Regions from separate parts of the Mycobacterium sp. NTMscope_Eco_3 genome, predicted to be linked through region 3. Evidence: riboswitches for the same ligand, from Rfam matches in the RefSeq annotation. Region 3 holds a riboswitch; each other region holds the start of a gene.
What was found. Region 3 has a riboswitch for magnesium ahead of AC0KTM_RS15355 (PE family protein). Riboswitches for the same ligand answer to the same signal wherever they lie in the genome.
Positions count from the first base shown of each region.

Region 1: another riboswitch for magnesium. It lies ahead of AC0KTM_RS24210 (hypothetical protein); the one in region 3 lies ahead of AC0KTM_RS15355 (PE family protein).
Region 2: another riboswitch for magnesium. It lies ahead of AC0KTM_RS14235 (Rv1535 family protein); the one in region 3 lies ahead of AC0KTM_RS15355 (PE family protein).

Region 1 covers NZ_CDRJYZ010000001.1:5,205,823-5,211,267, reverse strand. The annotation lists gene AC0KTM_RS24225 (aldehyde dehydrogenase family protein) at 1-475, shown strand, start outside; gene AC0KTM_RS24220 (acyltransferase family protein) at 709-2,703, shown strand; gene AC0KTM_RS24215 (O-methyltransferase) at 2,723-3,382, opposite strand; M-box (ykoK) riboswitch at 3,659-3,842, shown strand; gene AC0KTM_RS24210 (hypothetical protein) at 4,092-4,307, shown strand; gene AC0KTM_RS24205 (NRAMP family divalent metal transporter) at 4,379-5,445, shown strand, end outside.
Region 2 covers NZ_CDRJYZ010000001.1:3,113,428-3,118,872, forward strand. The annotation lists gene ileS (isoleucine--tRNA ligase) at 54-3,170, opposite strand; gene AC0KTM_RS14235 (Rv1535 family protein) at 3,448-3,690, opposite strand; M-box (ykoK) riboswitch at 3,978-4,161, opposite strand; gene AC0KTM_RS14240 (NAD(P)H-dependent flavin oxidoreductase) at 4,242-5,366, opposite strand; gene AC0KTM_RS14245 (carboxymuconolactone decarboxylase family protein) at 5,442-5,445, opposite strand, start outside.
Region 3 covers NZ_CDRJYZ010000001.1:3,402,341-3,407,785, reverse strand. The annotation lists gene AC0KTM_RS15360 (PPE family protein) at 1-1,163, opposite strand, end outside; gene AC0KTM_RS15355 (PE family protein) at 1,178-1,477, opposite strand; M-box (ykoK) riboswitch at 1,771-1,941, opposite strand; gene AC0KTM_RS15350 (hypothetical protein) at 1,937-2,134, opposite strand; one part of gene AC0KTM_RS15345 (IS3 family transposase) at 2,356-3,353, opposite strand; one part of gene AC0KTM_RS15345 (IS3 family transposase) at 3,353-3,626, opposite strand; gene lpqS (putative copper homeostasis (lipo)protein LpqS) at 3,880-4,320, shown strand; gene AC0KTM_RS15335 (pyridoxal-phosphate dependent enzyme) at 4,629-5,445, shown strand, end outside.

The DNA.
Region 1 (5,445 bases), 1.8 Mb from region 3:
GTCGAAGACGCAGTTCGAGAAGGTGCAGCGCCTGATTCAGCAGGGCATCGACGAGGGCGCGACCGTGGTCGCGGGCGGCCCGGGCCGGCCGGCGGGGCTGGACACGGGGTACTACGTCAAGCCGACCGTTTTCGCGCACGTCACCAACGACATGACGATCGCGCGCGAGGAGATCTTCGGGCCGGTGCTGTGCATCCTCGGCTATGACGACCTCGACCAGGCCGTCGAGATCGCCAACGACACCGAGTACGGTCTCGCCGGCTATGTCTCCGGGGCCGACCTCGACACGGCACGCGAAGTTGCCCGCAGGATCCGCGCGGGATGGGTGACGATCAACCACGCATTCGACATGAACGCGCCGTTCGGCGGCTACAAGCGCAGCGGCAATGGCCGCGAATGGAGCGAGTTCGGCTTCCACGAATACCTGGAGGTCAAGAGCACCCTCGGCTACGCGCCCGACAAGGCCGCCCGATAGCCCGCCGCACCGAAATCCGAACGCACCACGGCCGAAAACCGTTGCGTGTCCTCCGCGGAATCCCGCGCGTCCACCCTTAAGCTGGCTCCGTTCACGAGGAGGGGCAGCGACGTATCGGCATCAACCATGGCGCCGGGCGGGATGGTAGTCACGGCGCGTTGACGGCGAGCACCGAGCCGGGCGGGTCTCACCCCGCACCGGCTCGTCGTAGTCGGCCCCGATGGGTCGCCCCCGTGCGCCGGGTTGGCCGGCTGGCCGTCTGGGACCGCCCCGAGCGGCGCAGCGGAATCCCGGCGCTCGACGGCCTGCGCGCGATCGCCGTCGCGCTGGTGCTCATCGGGCACGGAGGAATCCCCGGCGTCAGCGGCGGATTCATCGGCGTCGACGTCTTCTTCGTTCTCAGCGGATTCCTGATCACCTCGCTGCTGCTCGACGAGCTGGGACGCACCGGCCGCATCGAGCTCACCGGCTTCTGGATCCGGCGCGCGCGGCGGCTGCTGCCGGCGCTGGTGTTGATGGTGCTCACCGTGGCGGCGGCCCGGCAGCTGCTACCCGAGCGGTCGCTCACCGGCCTGCGCGACGACGCCATCGCGGCGTTCGTGTGGATGGCGAACTGGCGGTTCGTCGCCCAGAAGACCGACTACTTCACCCAGGGGGCGCCGCCGTCGCCGCTGCAGCACACCTGGTCGCTCGGGGTGGAGGAGCAGTACTACTTCGTCTGGCCGCTGCTGCTGATCGCGGTCGCGCTGGCGCTGGCCGCACGCGCGAGGCGCCGCTTCACCCGGGCCACCGTCGGCGGGGTGCGCTTCGCGACGTTTGTCATCGCCACCCTCGGGACGCTGGCGTCCGCGGCGCTCGCCATCGTCATGGCCTCCGACGGCACCCGCGACCGGATCTACTTCGGCACCGACACCCGCGCGCAGGCGCTGCTGGTCGGTGCGGCGGCCGCCGCCCTGCTGGTACGGGACTGGCAGTCGATGAACCGCGGCTGGTGCATGATCCGCACCCGGTGGGCGCGGCGCGCCGCCCGGATCCTGCCGCTGCTGGGTGTGGCGGGGCTGGCGGCGGCGACCCACTACGCCACCGGCGCCAGCGGCGAATTCCGCCACGGCCTGCTGATCGGCGTCGCGATCGCGGCCGTCCTCGTCATCGCCCCGGTCGGCCTGGAGCAGCGCGGCGTCGTCGCCCGCGCGCTCGCGTTGCCGCCGCTGGTGTGGCTCGGGACCATCTCGTATGGCATCTACCTGTGGCACTGGCCGATCTTCTTGGCGCTCAACGGCGAACGCACCGGGTGGGCCGGGCTGCCGCTGTTCGCCGCGCGGTGCGCCGCCACGGTGGCGGTGGCCGCGGCGTCGTATTGGGTGCTCGAGCAGCCCATCCGGCGCTGGCGCCCTTCGCGGGTGCCGCTGCTGCCGTTGGCGGCGGCGACCGTGGCCAGCGCCGCGGCGGTGACGCTGTTGGTGGTTCCGGTGGGAACCGGGCCGGGACTGCGTGAGGTGGGCCTGCCGCCCGGTGTCTCGGCGGTCGCGGCGGTCTCGCCGTCGCCGCCGGGAGAAAGCCGGCCCCGGGATCCCAATCGGCCGTTCACCGTCTCGGTGTTCGGTGATTCGATCGGGTGGACGTGGATGCACTACCTCCCGCCGACGCCGGGATTCGCCTTCCTCGACCACACCGTCATCGGGTGCAGCCTGGTGCGCGGCACGCCGTACCGGTATGTGGGTCAGACGCTGGAGCAGCGATCCGAGTGCGACGGCTGGCCGATTCGATGGGCGAGGCAGGTCAGCCAGGACCAGCCCGATGTCGCGCTGCTGATCATCGGCCGCTGGGAAACCGTGGATCGCGTCAACGAGGGCCAGTGGACCCACATCGGCGACCCGACCTTCGACGCCTACCTCAACGGCGAACTCGAGCGGGCGCTGACTATCGCCGGTTCCACCGGTGTGCGGGTGGTGGTCGCGACCGTGCCGTACAGCCGCGGCGGTGAGAAGCCGGACGGCCGGCTGTATCCCGAGGACCAGCCGGACCGGGTCAACCTGTGGAACACCATGTTGCGCAAGACCGTCAGCCATCACCCGAACGTCGCGATCCTCGACCTGAACAAGAAGCTGTGCCCCGACGGCGTCTACACCGCCAAGGTCGACGGCATCAAGGTGCGCAGCGACGGTGTGCACCTGACCCCGGAAGGGGTGAAGTGGCTGACGCCGTGGCTCGAGGAATCGCTGCGGTAGCGCCGCGCAGGCAATTCTCCTAAGTGCCTGTGCGGCAGCTGATCTCCATGCTGTCGCTGTCGCGAACCTGGAAGTTGAAGCTGACGTAGCCGTTGTCCTGGTCGCGCACCCGGTCGAGATACGGGGCCATGTCGGCCGAGCTGGCGTTGTCGGCGATGACCAACGCACCCGTGGACAGGCGGGGCTCGAGCAGCTCGATCACGGGCAGGTACAAGTCTTTCCAACCGTCGAGCAGCAGAAAATCGATCGCCCCGTCCAGGCTTTCCAGCGTGCTCAAGGCGTCGCCCTCCAGGATCGTGATCACATCGTCCAAGCCCGTCTCGGCGAAGGTCTGCTTCGCGGCGGCGATCTTGGTGGCGCTGAGCTCGGTGGTCACCACCCGGCCGCTCCCGTTGTCACGCACCGCGGCGGCCAGGTGAACGGCGGAAATCCCGAACGACATCCCGAATTCGACGACGGTCGCCGGGCGGGTGGCGCGGACCAGCGAATACAGCAGCCGGCCGGCTTCGGGCGTCACCGGGATGTAGAACTCGCTCATCGCGTCGGCGCGCTCCTGGGCGGTCATCGGCTGATCGAAGGTGCCACGCCGCTCGCGCAAGAGCGACATCTGGTTCTTCGACTCGGCGTACATGCGGTCGAGCGCCGATGCGACCCGCGGATCCTGCAGGGTTGTGGTCATGTCGCCGAGCGTAGCCCGGCGACGGTGAGCGCCGGAACGGCGCGAGTGAGGAGCGGGCGATCGAACCGGGCCCGGCGACGGTGAGCGCCGGAACGGCGCGAGTGAGGAGCGGGCGATCGAACCGAGGGCGGCGACGGTGAGCGCCGGAACGGCGCGAGTGAGGAGCGGGCAATCGAACCGAGGCAGCCCGGGTGGGCGCTGGGGGCGCGACGGCGGCGCCACGCTCAGCGCAAATGAGTTTGACGAGCCCGGGCCGCGGTGCCACTATGGACTCCGCAAGCACCTCGGTAGGTGAGGCGTCTGCATGGATACAGGCCACTGACCCCGAACGTCGAGAGACGCCCCGGGTCAGGACAGCTCTTCCCGGACCCAAGGGTTGAGCCCAAGTGGCTTCTGGACGACCATCGGCTCCGTCCGGATACGCCGTGCAGTGCCGAAGCTCCGACGAGAGGGGTGCGACCGGCGGCGTTGGTGCCGTCGGTCATTCGTGCCTCTCTCGTTCAGGTGAATGTGATGACACCCGCGTGTGTCCCGGCCGTGAGGAGGTGAGGGCGAGATGAGTCCCGGCGATAGTCCGCATCCAAAATTCGTTTTGTCCCGATCCGGCTCCGGCATTCCTTCCGCCGCCTGACCTTCCTTCCGGTCCTGCGCGGCTGACACGTTCCACGGACGGTGTCGACGCCGATCGGACCTCTGGCAGGAGAAGATCATGGCTTTTGTTGTTACGCACCGTTTTTCCGCCGCCCCCAGGGGACGCGGCCGGTCGATGCTGCGCGCGGGCCGGTTGCTGGCCGACAAGTTGCACCTGCGGGCCAACCTGACCCCCCAGGAGCGGGCCAACCTGTACGTTTCGCGGATGCCGATCGCCGTGGTCACCGCCTCGCTGGGCGGACACGTGTCGGGCCGCCCCGACAACCACTGGTGATCCGTTCCCCGCATCGGGCGCATCCGCATTCCTCACCGCGAGGTGAGAACGATTCGTACAGCGAGGATCAGATGACTTCGATCCACACCCGCGGCGGCCGCCGCAGCCTTATTTTCGGCCGTTCGGCCGCCGCGGTGGAGACCCCGCACGCCGAGGAGCAGGGGCCGACGGTGCTGGACACCGCGCACGTCGGCGACATCGTCGGCGCGTTCGGCCGCATCGGGCGCGACGGCACCGGGGGCACCACGAACGGCCGCTGGCGGCGGCTGAAGACACTGGCGGTCATCAGCGGTCCCGGCCTGATCGTGATGGTCGGCGACAACGACGCCGGTGGCGTCGCGACCTACGCCCAGGCCGGCCAGGACTACGGGATGGGCCTGCTGTGGACGCTGGCACTGATGATTCCGGTGCTGTACGTGAACCAGGAAATGGTGCTGCGGCTGGGCGCCGTCGCCCGGGTGGGTCACGCGCGCTTGATCTTCGAACGGTTCGGAAAGTTCTGGGGCGCCTTCAGCGTCGGTGACCTGTTGGTCTTGAACGCCCTGACAATCGTCACCGAATTCATCGGTGTGTCACTGGCTCTCGGTTTCCTGGGCTGCCCGAAGTTCGTCGCCGTCCCGGCCGCCGCGGTGCTGCTGTTCGCCGTCGTGGCCGGGGGGTCGTTTCGCCGCTGGGAGCGGTTGATGTTCCTGCTGATCGCCGTCAACGTGCTGATCATCCCGATGGTGCTGCTGGCGCACCCGGCCCCGAAAGCGACTGCGGCCGGCCTGATTCCGCAATTCCCCGGTGGGCTGAACTCGACCGTGCTGCTGCTGGTGGTCGCGATCGTGGGAACGACCGTCGCGCCGTGGCAGCTGTTCTTCCAGCAGTCCAACGTGGTCGACAAGCGCATCACCGCGCGCTGGATCCCTTACGGGCGAGCCGATTTGGTGATCGGGATCGTCGTGGTCATGGTCGGGGCGACGGCGCTGATGGCGGTGACGGCGTTCGGATTGGCGGGCACCGCCGATGCCGGCCACTTCACCGACGCGGGCGCCGTCGCCGCCGGGTTGTCCCGGCATCTGGGCGGCACGGTGGGGGCGCTGTTTGCGATCATCCTGCTCGACGCGTCGCTGATCGGCGCCAACGCCGTCGGCCT
Region 2 (5,445 bases), 290 kb from region 3:
TGAAATCAAGTCGCGAAACGCGTCGTGGAATACAGTTTCGCGGGCCAAAAGGGTCACGCCTTGGCGATGCTCACCCGCACGCCGTCGCCGATAGCGACGGCGTCCGGTGCCGACTCGGCAAACTCAAAACTCGTGGCGAGTATCTCCCCCGCGATGAGGTCGCGGTGCGCCTGCGCCCAGTCGGCGCGCTCGGCGGGCACCGACATCACCACGCTGATGCGATCGGAGACATCCAAGCCCGTCGACTTGCGCAGTTCCTGCAATTCGCGGATCCGATCCTTGGCCCAGCCCTCGGCTTCGAGTTCCGGTGTGACGGTGCCGTCCAGCACCACCAGGCCCGCGCCGTCGGGCAGGGCCGCGGTGAATTCCGGGTCGGCGGCGACCAGCCGCGAGCTGTATTCGCCGGGCTGCAACACCGAGGGGCCGGCGGTCAGGGTGCCGTCGTCGTTGACGACGCCCTCCCCCGCCTTGACCGCCTTGATCGCGGCCTGCACGTCCTTGCCCAGCCGCGGCCCGGCCACCCGCGCGTTGACGGTGAGCTCGAACCGGCCGTAGGTGTCGATCGCGTCGGTCAGCTCGACGCTCTTGACGTTGAGCTCGTCGGCGATCAGGTCGGCGAACGGCTCCAAACGATGCGGGTTCTCCACGGCCACAGTCAGTTTCGGAAGCGGCAACCGCACCCGCAGCTTCTTGGCCTTGCGCAAGGAGGAGGCGGCCGAGCACACGTCGCGAACCTGATCCATCGCGGCGACCAGGTCCGGGTCGGCGGGCACCTCCCCCGCCTGCGGCCAGTCGGTCAGGTGCACCGACCGCTCAGCAGTCAGGCCGCGCCAGACGACCTCGGTCACCGAGGGTAGCAGCGGCGCGGCCAGCCGCGCCGTCACCTCCAGCACGGTGTGCAGGGTGTCGATGGCGTCAACGTCCTCGGTCCAGAACCGCGAACGCGACCGTCGCACATACCAGTTCGTCAACGCCTCGGTGAATTGGCGCAGCTGCTCGCAGGCCCGCGAGATGTCACAGCGGTCCATCTCGCGGGTCAGGTCGTCGCGCAGTTCGGCGAGCTTGGCCAGGATGTAGCGGTCCAGCACCTGGGTCGAATCGGTGCGCCAGGTACCGACTTTCGGCGCGTAGAGCGCGAGGAAGCTGTAGGCGTTCCACAACGGCAGCAGCACCTGGCGCACGCCCTCGCGGATGGCTTGCTCGGTGACGATGAGGTTGCCGCCGCGCAGGATCGGCGAGGCCATCAGGAACCAGCGCATGGCGTCGGAGCCGTCGCGGTCGAACACCTCGGACACGTCGGGATAGTTGCGCAGCGACTTGCTCATCTTCTGGCCGTCGGAGCCCAGCACGATGCCGTGGGCCACACAGGTTTTGAAGGAGGGCCGGTCGAACAGCGCGGTGGCCAGCACGTGCAACGTGTAGAACCAGCCGCGGGTCTGGCCGATGTACTCGACGATGAAGTCGCCGGGATAGTGGGTGTCGAACCAGTCGGAGTTCTCGAACGGGTAGTGCACCTGGGCGTAGGGCATCGACCCGGAGTCGAACCACACGTCGAGCACGTCCGGGATACGCCGCATCATCGAACGCCCGGTCGGGTCGTCGGGATTGGGCCGGGTCAGCTCGTCGATGAAGGGCCGGTGCAGGTTGGTGGGCCGCACCCCGAAGTCGCGCTCCAGCTCGTCGAGGCTGCCGTACACGTCGATGCGAGGGTAGGCGGGATCGTCGGACTTCCACACCGGAATCGGGGTGCCCCAGTAACGGTTTCGCGAGATCGACCAGTCGCGGGCGCCCTGCAGCCACTTGCCGAACTGGCCGTCCTTGACATGCTCGGGGTACCAGGTGATCTGCTGGTTGAGTTCCACCATGCGGTCGCGGAATTCGGTGACGGCGACGAACCACGACGACACCGCCCGGTAGATCAGCGGATTGCGGCACCGCCAGCAGTGCGGGTAGGGGTGCTCGTAGGTTTCGTGGCGCAGCAGCACCGCCCCGTTGGCCGCGGTGGGACCGCTGCCGTTCTTCAGGTCGCGGATGATGTGCGGGTTGGCGTCAAAGACGTGCTGCCCCTGGTAATCCGGGACGGTGGCGTCGAAACGCCCCTTGGAATCGACCGGGGTGACCGCGGCGATGCCGGCGGCGTCCGCCACGACCATGTCGTCCTCGCCGTAGGCCGGCGCCATGTGCACGATGCCGGTGCCGTCCTCGGTGGTGACGAACTCGCCCGGCAGGACCTGAAATGCGTTGGGGGTGTCAGAGAAATACGGGAACGGCGGCAGGTACCGCGTGCCCAGCAGGTGCGCACCCCGGTAGGTGCCGAGCACCTCGGGCTCTTCGCCGAGCTCCTTCGCGTAGGCGGCCAGCCGCGCCTCGGCCAGCACGAAACGCCTGCCCTCGGAACGCACCTCGACGTAGGTCACGTCGGGATTGACCGCGACGGCGAGGTTGGACGGCAGGGTCCACGGCGTGGTCGTCCAGACCAACAAGAAAGCCCCGTCCAGGTCGCCGCCCACCACCCGGAAGCCGACGGTGAGCGCGGGGTCCTGCCGGCTCTGGTAGACGTCGTCGTCCATCCGCAATTCGTGGTTGGACAGTGGGGTTTCGTCGCGCCAGCAATAGGGCAACACCCGGTAGCCCTCGTAGGCCAGGCCTTTGTCCCAGAGCTGTTTGAACGCCCAGATCACCGACTCCATATACGGCAGGTCCAGCGTCTTGTAGTCGTTGTCGAAATCGACCCAGCGCGCCTGGCGGGTGACGTAGGCCCGCCACTCGTCGGTGTAGCGCAGCACCGAGGCGCGGCAGGCGTCGTTGAAGGCGGCGATGCCCATGTCATCGATCTGGGACTTGTCGGTGATGCCCAACTGGCGCTCGACCTCGAGTTCGGCCGGCAGGCCGTGGGTGTCCCAGCCGAACCGGCGCTCCACCTTGTAGCCGCTCATGGTGCGGTATCGCGGGACGATGTCCTTGACGTAACCGGTGAGCAGGTGCCCGTAATGCGGCAGGCCGTTGGCGAACGGCGGCCCGTCGTAGAACACATATTCTTCGGCGCCGTCGCGGCGGGCGATGCTGGCGCGGAAGGTGTCGTCGCGGGCCCAGTAGTCCAGCACCTCGAGCTCGAGGGCCGGGAAGTCGGGCGCCCCGCCGGCCGGCTTCGGGTATGTGTGCTCGGTCAAACGTCGTCTCCTGTGCCAGTCTCCAGGCCTGGGGACGACGACGCGCTGGCTGCGCGAGCGCCGCGGTACCACCCCGCTTGCCGCGCTTTCGCGCGGCCGCTCATTGAAAAGGCTGTGACGGGCCTGCCCGTTCGGTTCTACTGAGCCGGTCGGCTGTTCTTCCGAAGGCTCCCCGGTGATGGCCGGATCGACGCCAGTAAATCTTATCGCGAGACTGCAACTGCCGACGCAAACGCCGAGTGAACCCGTCGGCAATTACAGTCTCGCGGTCGGACTGTCAGGCCCGAACCTCGAGCACACCCACCCGCCACAGCGCCGCGTACACGTGCCGCAGCGGAATGCTCAGCAACCGGCAGGCCCCGTTGACCAGCGGGTCGCCGCCCGGGCCGAAGAGCGGGTAATCGCTGCGGCGCGGCTCTTCCACGGGCTCGGGAACCTGGATTTCGGTGACGTCGGGAACCACCGTCAGGGTGCGGGCGGGCGCGACGGTGACGACTTCGTCGTAGAGAGCTGCGGTCATGATCGACTCCTAGAGGAGAATGCCAACGGGGACCAAAAAGGACTGACGTGTCCCGTCCCGGGTCGGTTCCGATCTCAGAACGCTTGGCGGATAAGCACTTAGCGTGTGCGACGACTCAGCCGAGAAGGTCGCGCCGGAGAACGGATCGGGACGAAACAGGGTTCGGACTTCGATCCGGACTATCGCTAGAACTCATGTGTCCCTCACCTCCTCGCGGTCGCGACGCATGCGGGGTCGCATGCGATCTAGGCGCAGCAAAAGGAGCAGAATCCGACGACCGCCGGAGATCCGCACCCCTCTCGTCAGAGCTTCGGCACCACACGACGTGTCCTGGCTGGAAAACAATCCAAACCGGAAGCCACCTGGGCTCAACCCTTAAGCCGGGAGGAGCTGTCCTGACCCGGGGCGTCTTTCGACGTTCGGGGTCAGTGGCCTGTATTCGTGTAGACGCCTCACCTAACGAGGTGCTTACCCGACCGATAATGCACGAGCGGTCTGACGCGGTCAAATCCCTGGATAGCGTGTCCGCGATTCGTTACCGACCGGCCGGGTCACTTCTCGACCAGGCCGTCGAGCCGGCCGATCGTGTCGATGAACTCGTCGACCATGTCGAGTACCACCGAGCGCGTCGGGCGGACCCGATCGAGCGAGCCCACCACCTGCCCGACGAAGTAAGTCGCCAGCTCACGCGCCTTGGCGCCGTCGTGGGCGGCCGCGGAGTTGATGCGCACCTGCGGCTCGGTGATCAGCGCGGTCTGCAACGGCATGCCCAGCGGGTCCGGGTTCTCCGGGCGGTCCCACTCCTCGGTCCAGGCGGTGCGCAGCATCCGCGCCGGCTTGCCGGTCATCGAGCGCGACCGCACCGTGTCCGAGGACGTGGCGGCCAGGAACTTCTCCTTGACCACGGGCACCGTCTCGGCCTCCTCGGTGGTCAGCCAGACCGACCCGCACCACACGCCCTCGGCGCCCAAAGCCAGCGCCGCCGCAATCTGGCGGCCGCGGGCGATCCCGCCGGCGGCGAGCACGGGCACCGGCGCGACGGCGTCGACGACCTCCGGCACCAGCACCATGGTCGCCACCTCGCCGGTGTGGCCGCCGGCCTCGGTGCCCTGCGCGACGATCAGGTCGACGCCGGCGGCGGCGTGCCGCTGCGCGTGGCGGGTGGTGCCGGCCAACGCGGCCACCAGCACGTCCTGGTCGTGGGCGCGTTCGACGAGGTCCGCCGGGGGCGGGCCGAGCGCGCTGGCGATCAGCCGGATGTTGTGCGCGAAGGCCACGTCGAGCAGCGGCTGGTAGCTCTTGGGCGAGATGTTCAAACCGCCCGCGGACGCGCGGGCTTCCCCGGCGGGCGCCGTCACGCCGTAGCGGGCCAGCAGGTCGTCGACGAACGCGCGGTGCTCGTCGGGCAGGAGGGTCCGGGTCTGGGCGGCGTCGATCCCGCCCTGCTCGGCGCCGACGTACTTTGGTGGCAGCAGCAGGTCGACCCCGTAGGGCTTGCCGCCGGTCTGCTCCTCGATCCACGTCAGCTCGCTGCGCAGCCGCGCCGGGCTGTGCGCGGTGGCACCCAGGACGCCGAACCCTCCCGCATTGGTCACCGCGGCCACCACGTCGCGGCAATGGCTGAAGGCGCAGATCGGGAATTCGACACCGAGCATCTCGGCGACCCTGGTTCTCATTGCCCGACGCTAAGAGTTCTCCCTTGATAAGTCAATCGCTTACGGCCCTGAGCAATTCACGCCGGGACTGCGGCCCTAC
Region 3 (5,445 bases):
CTGCCTATGTGGCTTCCGGCCGTGTTCGCCATCGGCATGCCGGGCATCATGGGCATCACACCTGCCGGAGCCGCGGTGAGGGGCGTGCCGCCCAGCCCTGAGGCAAGAGAGCTAGGGGGTGGGGTTAGGGCGGTCCAGCTCGCGGGCACCGATAGCGGGCCGATCGACGCGGCCCGTCCAAGGGCCGCGGATGCGGCGCCGCCGGGTCCCAGGCTCGTCAGACCCAATAGGCCTCCGAGGGGGCCGGTTGTGACAGCTTCTCCGATGGCGTTTCCCGCGGCGCCCCCGGCTGCGCCGGCGCCCAACAAACTCGTGAAGGCACCCAATGTGTTACTGGGCGTGTAAAACCCGGACGAGAAGATGGTGTTCCAGATGTTCGCGTTGGGCCCCCACTGGTTCCAGAAGTCGTTGAGCTGTGAATTCCCAGACCCACCAGAGCCAGTCAGTTGGCCGAGGATTTCCGAAAGTCCCGACGTCGACGACGAAGACGACGCGGGTGAAGCGAGGCTCTGCAACTTTGTGGGTACCGTGGAGGTCAGCTGTGACAGTGCCGTCTGCGTGCTCGTGCCTGCCGACGTAGCAGTGGCCTGGCTGACCGTCGCGGCCTGCCCGTCCAGCCCCGCCGCATTGGTTGTCTGTTGTGGCGCGGTGAATGGCGTCACCGTCGAGGCGGCCGCCGAAGCGGCGGCGTAGCCGTACATTGCGGCAGCGTCCTGGGCCCACATTTCGCCGTAGTGCGCCTCGGTGGTCGCGATCGCCGGCGTGTTCTGCCCCAAGACGTTGGTGGCGACCAACGCGCTCAAAAGGCTACGGTTGGCCGCGATTACCGGTGGGGGCACCGTCATCGAGTACGCGGTCTCATAGGCACCCGCGGCTGCGGTGGCCTGGGTAGCGGTTTGTTCAGCCTGCATCCCAGTCGTGTTCATCCAGGCGACGAGAGGTGCTGCGGCGGCCGCCATCGATATCGACGCCGGGCCGCGCCAGCCTTCGCTGCTCAATCTCGAGATCGTCGAGCTGTAGGAGGTTGCCGCCGAACGCAATTCAGCGGCCAGCGTGTCCCAGGCCGCGGCGGCGCTAAGCATCGGCGCTGAGCCCGCGCCGGAATACATTCTTGCGGAATTGATTTCCGGCGGCAACGCGCCGAAATCGATCATGACAGTCATTGGACACACTTCCTTTAGCCGGCCGCGATTGTGTTGAGGGCCTCGGTGGCGGCGTACGAAACGGCACTGGCCGCTAAGGTCCGCACGAACAGGTCACAAACTGCTGCGGCTTGTGCGCTCACCGCTTGATACAGCTGCGCGTGCGCAACGAACTGGGTCGCGGTCAGCGCCGAAACCTCGTCGGCCGCTGCAGGAATCACGCCTGTCGTAGGCGTAGATGCGGCCGCGTTCTGGGCGGCGAGCCCTGAGCCGATATTGCGCAAATCATTGGCTGTCGTCGCCAGTATTTCTGGCTGTGCGGTCACAAAAGACATCGGACTTCTCCTCAAGGGGAATGCAGACTGAAGCTGCGGCTGTGGTCGTGTCAGAGCACGCCAAAAAGACGCACGTCCACGAAGCGGGACGCGGGCGAGTGCGAACCGAAGCGGCGCAAGCCGATTCAGATAGTGGAAATGGTGCCGGGGCCGGATCCGAACGAAATGCTCATCGGACTCGGATAGGGACTATCACCGCGACTCATCTCGCTCTCACCTCCTCACGGCCAGGGCACACGGGGGTGCCAACAGTCGCACACCGGGGATGAGGCAACCCGGCGATTCAGCCGGGCGCGGCACCCCTCTCGTCACAGCTTTGGCACCACACGGCGTATCCGGCTGAGCCGGAAGCCACTTGGGCTCAACCCTTAAGCCGGGAAGAGCTGTCCTGACCCGGGGCGTCTCTCGACGTTCGAGGTCAGTGGCCTATGTCCGTGCAGACGCCTCACCTACCGAGGTTTATGCGAACGTTATCTTGGCACTCAAGGCGGCACCAGTCAACCCGGCGCGTTGACTCACCAACAATGCCCGCCTGCCCCCTTCGTTGTCCCAAAGAGAAATGCTGCCCGCGAAGTGGCGTGTTGAAGCGGCGAAACCGGTGCGGCGCAGCAGGCCCAGACGATGGGATTGACGGTGGGTGAACGCCAGCGTTTGCACCGGGCCTTTACTAGGCCGTGCTGGACATGCCGGCTGGCATGTGGCTGGCGCCGATGCTGGGTGAGCTGGTGAGGATCTTGCGGCGGTTCGGCGCACTGGACATTGATGGCGACACCGGGGGCGCCGCTATGACCGCGCCATATCGTCGGCCATCTATTGCCGTGTGGCGCCCGAAGGCGAGAAGTACGAATTGAACCGCCCCGAGTTCGATGCACACGCGGTTATGGGTGTGCAGCCTCTGATTGGGCTGTGTTCGTAGCGTAGTAGATCGTCTCGTACTCGGTCGGTGGGATGCGGCCCAGGCGGTGCATGAGCCGGCTGGTGTTGTACCAGTGCACCCAGTCGGCGGTGAGCAGTTCCACGTCGGTCAGGCGCTGCAGGGGGCCGCGCCGGAAGGGCGAATCCGCCCGGACGGCTTCGGTCTTGTACAGCCCTATCGTTGTTTCGGCCAGAGCGTTGTCGAAGGCGTCCCCGACAGTGCCGATTGAGGCCACCAGCCCGGACAGGGTCAAGGTTTCCCCGAACCGCACCGACGTATATTGCGACCCTGCGTCCGAATGGTGAATAGTGTTGCCCATCAATGGATTGCCTTCATTGAACCGCAGTTGCGCCGCATGCCTGATCGCCTGACGCACGAACCGGTCTTCCTTGCTTGCCGAGCAGGTCCAGCCCACGATCCGCCCGGCGTAGGCATCAATGGCGAACGCGGTGTAGACGAACACCCCGGTGGCCAGGCGCACGTAGGTGAAATCCGCGACGAGCAGCACGTTGGGGGCGCGCACCCGGAACTGGCGTTTGACCAGATCCGCCGCCCGGGTCGCGGCCGGGTCGGCCACGGTGGTGCGGACCTTTTTGCGCCGGGTGACCCCGCGCCAGCCGTTGACGCGCATCAGTCGTTCCACGGTGCAGCGGGCCACGGTGATGCCCTGGCGTTGCAAGTGAGCCCACATTTTCGTGGCCCCGTACAAGGACTCCGGTTTGCGCCGGCCGTGCTCGTCGGGTTCGTAGTAGCCGGCCAGCACCTCGGTAATGACGGTGTCCCACAGGGCCCGCGCCGACGGTGGGCGGGCCAGCCAGGCATAGAAGGTTCTCGGGGCGATCACGCAGCCGTGCTCAGTGAGCACGCGGCAGATCGGAGCGACCCCGAACCGAGCACGATGCTCGGCGATGAACGCACAGATCAACGGTGTCGCGGGTCGCTCTCCCGCACGAAGAAACTTGTTGCCGCCTTGAGGATTTCGATGGTTTCCTCAAGTTCGCGGTTCTTGCGTTTGAGCTCACGCAACTCGCGCACGGTATCGGTGGGCGCCCCGTCGCGGACCCCGGTGTCGACCTCGGCCTGGTTGATCCAGCGTCGTAACGATTCATACGACACCCCCAAACGCTTGGCGACCGCGGTCAGGCAGGCCGTACGGGTGGCGTACTCCTCGGCATGGTCGCTGACCAACCGCACCGCCCGGGCCTTGAACTCCTCGTCGTACTTCTTCGGCATGATGCGAACAACCTTCCCTCGAAAGAAGGTGTGCATCGAACTCGGGGCGGTTCAAATTGACGGACCGTTGACGCAACCGAACCGCGGTCATGCAAAGCAGCCAAACCGGCGCGGGTTAACGCTCGATCTGGTTCGTTAAGTGAGCTGGTGGTGAGCAAGCGCTGAACGAGTCGTGACAAGTGGGGCACATATTGTCGTAGCTAGGCTTTTGCCGACGACATCGTTCCCGTGCGGTGCTAGCTTCGGGGTTGTTATGAGAATCGACGTTGCCGATCCGACAATGCTGCGATCCCGTTTGGTCGCGGTAGCAGCCACAGTGTGGTTGATGTTGTGGATGGTAATCGGTGGCGCACACCACCACGAAAGTAGAACTAACTCAACGGATCTGGAAATCGTTGCCGGTGAAGCGCTGACTTCGCTTGAATCGTCGCAAGTGGTCAGGGATCAGCTTCCCCCAGACCATGCGCACGCAGAAAGGGATTCGTCGACACACCACGACGACCAGTTCATGGCCGCCGCCTTGACACCGTCTGTGGCCGCGTTGGCGAGTTTCGGCGCCGCGGTCAGCCCGGTTGGGGGGGCGGGGTGGTCGGCTTATCCCGCGGCGGCGCCGGGGCGGGGTCCGCCCACTGTGCTTGCAGTGCGTTGCGCCGGTCGAGATCTGTTGACTCGGCTCTGCTTGTCTCGTCGCTGATCAGTCGCCGTCAGGCCGTTGCGCTTCGCGTCGCCGGCCGGTGAACGCTTCTTACCAATTGTCGCGTGTCGCGCGTTGATGGAAGTGACGATCAGATGATTGACGTTGTTCACACTGGCAATAATCTTGCGGGCAGTCCACCTCGTACCGCCACCGGGGCGCGCTCCTGCTGGCGGCGCAGGCCTGCCACCTATGGGCGGCTGGTGTCTTGGTGTGACATGCTTCGGTGCCCAGGATCTCGGCGTCCCAGAGCATTGCGGAACCGTGGTTTCTGGGCGAAGCTTGAGTGCTTCAACCCAGGTGGCAGCATGAAGGAAGTCCTTGCCACGCAGTTGGTCGATAAGGCGCGCGACCGCGGCGGGTTGCTGCCCGAAGCTCGGACCGCGGAGTTTTCCGGCGGCAACCTATGTTTGGGACTGGTTCTAGCGGGCGAGGTGTGCGTGGGTCCGGTAGCGGTTGTCATCGATACCGGGATGATGGAACCGATCATTGGGCGGATGCTTGCTGCCTACTGCGCCGACGTTGTCCTCGTCGATGCACCGCGCCCGGTTGGTGGATGGGAACAAGCCCGCAAAGATCGGGTCGTGCAGGCGTTGGCCACCGATCACGGTGCATGGATTCCGGTTCAGTACACCAACTTTGACAACGTTGTCGGTGATCAATCCCTGGATTTTGAATTGCCCGTCCAGCGCGGTGGAATCGATGTACGGGTGTGCCTGGCGGCTACCGGCAGCTATTCGGCAGGAGTTGTGCGAATGCTACTTCAACAGAGCGAGCAGGCGCCGAGATCCGCATCGGTTTTGCAGGATTGGCGGATCATCCTGGTCAACGGGTCTTTGCTGCTCTTGGCCGCGATGATGGGTTTGTATCTAGTGACTTTCCAGGTCTATCTTGTCCTGCCTGTGCAGGTGTCGGTGCTAACGCCGTGGTCCCAATGCTGTTTTGCCGCTGGTGTGTTCGCGATTTCAGGTGTGGTGGTCGTTGCCGGCCAGTTGCGGACCACCCCATGGTTGTCCGACAGATGGGGTTGCTGGCGTAGCTTGATCGCCGGTCTAGCCATCCTGGCAGTGTCGTATCTGCCGCTGATCATCCTGGCCGACGATCGGAGCTCAAGTTCGCCACCGG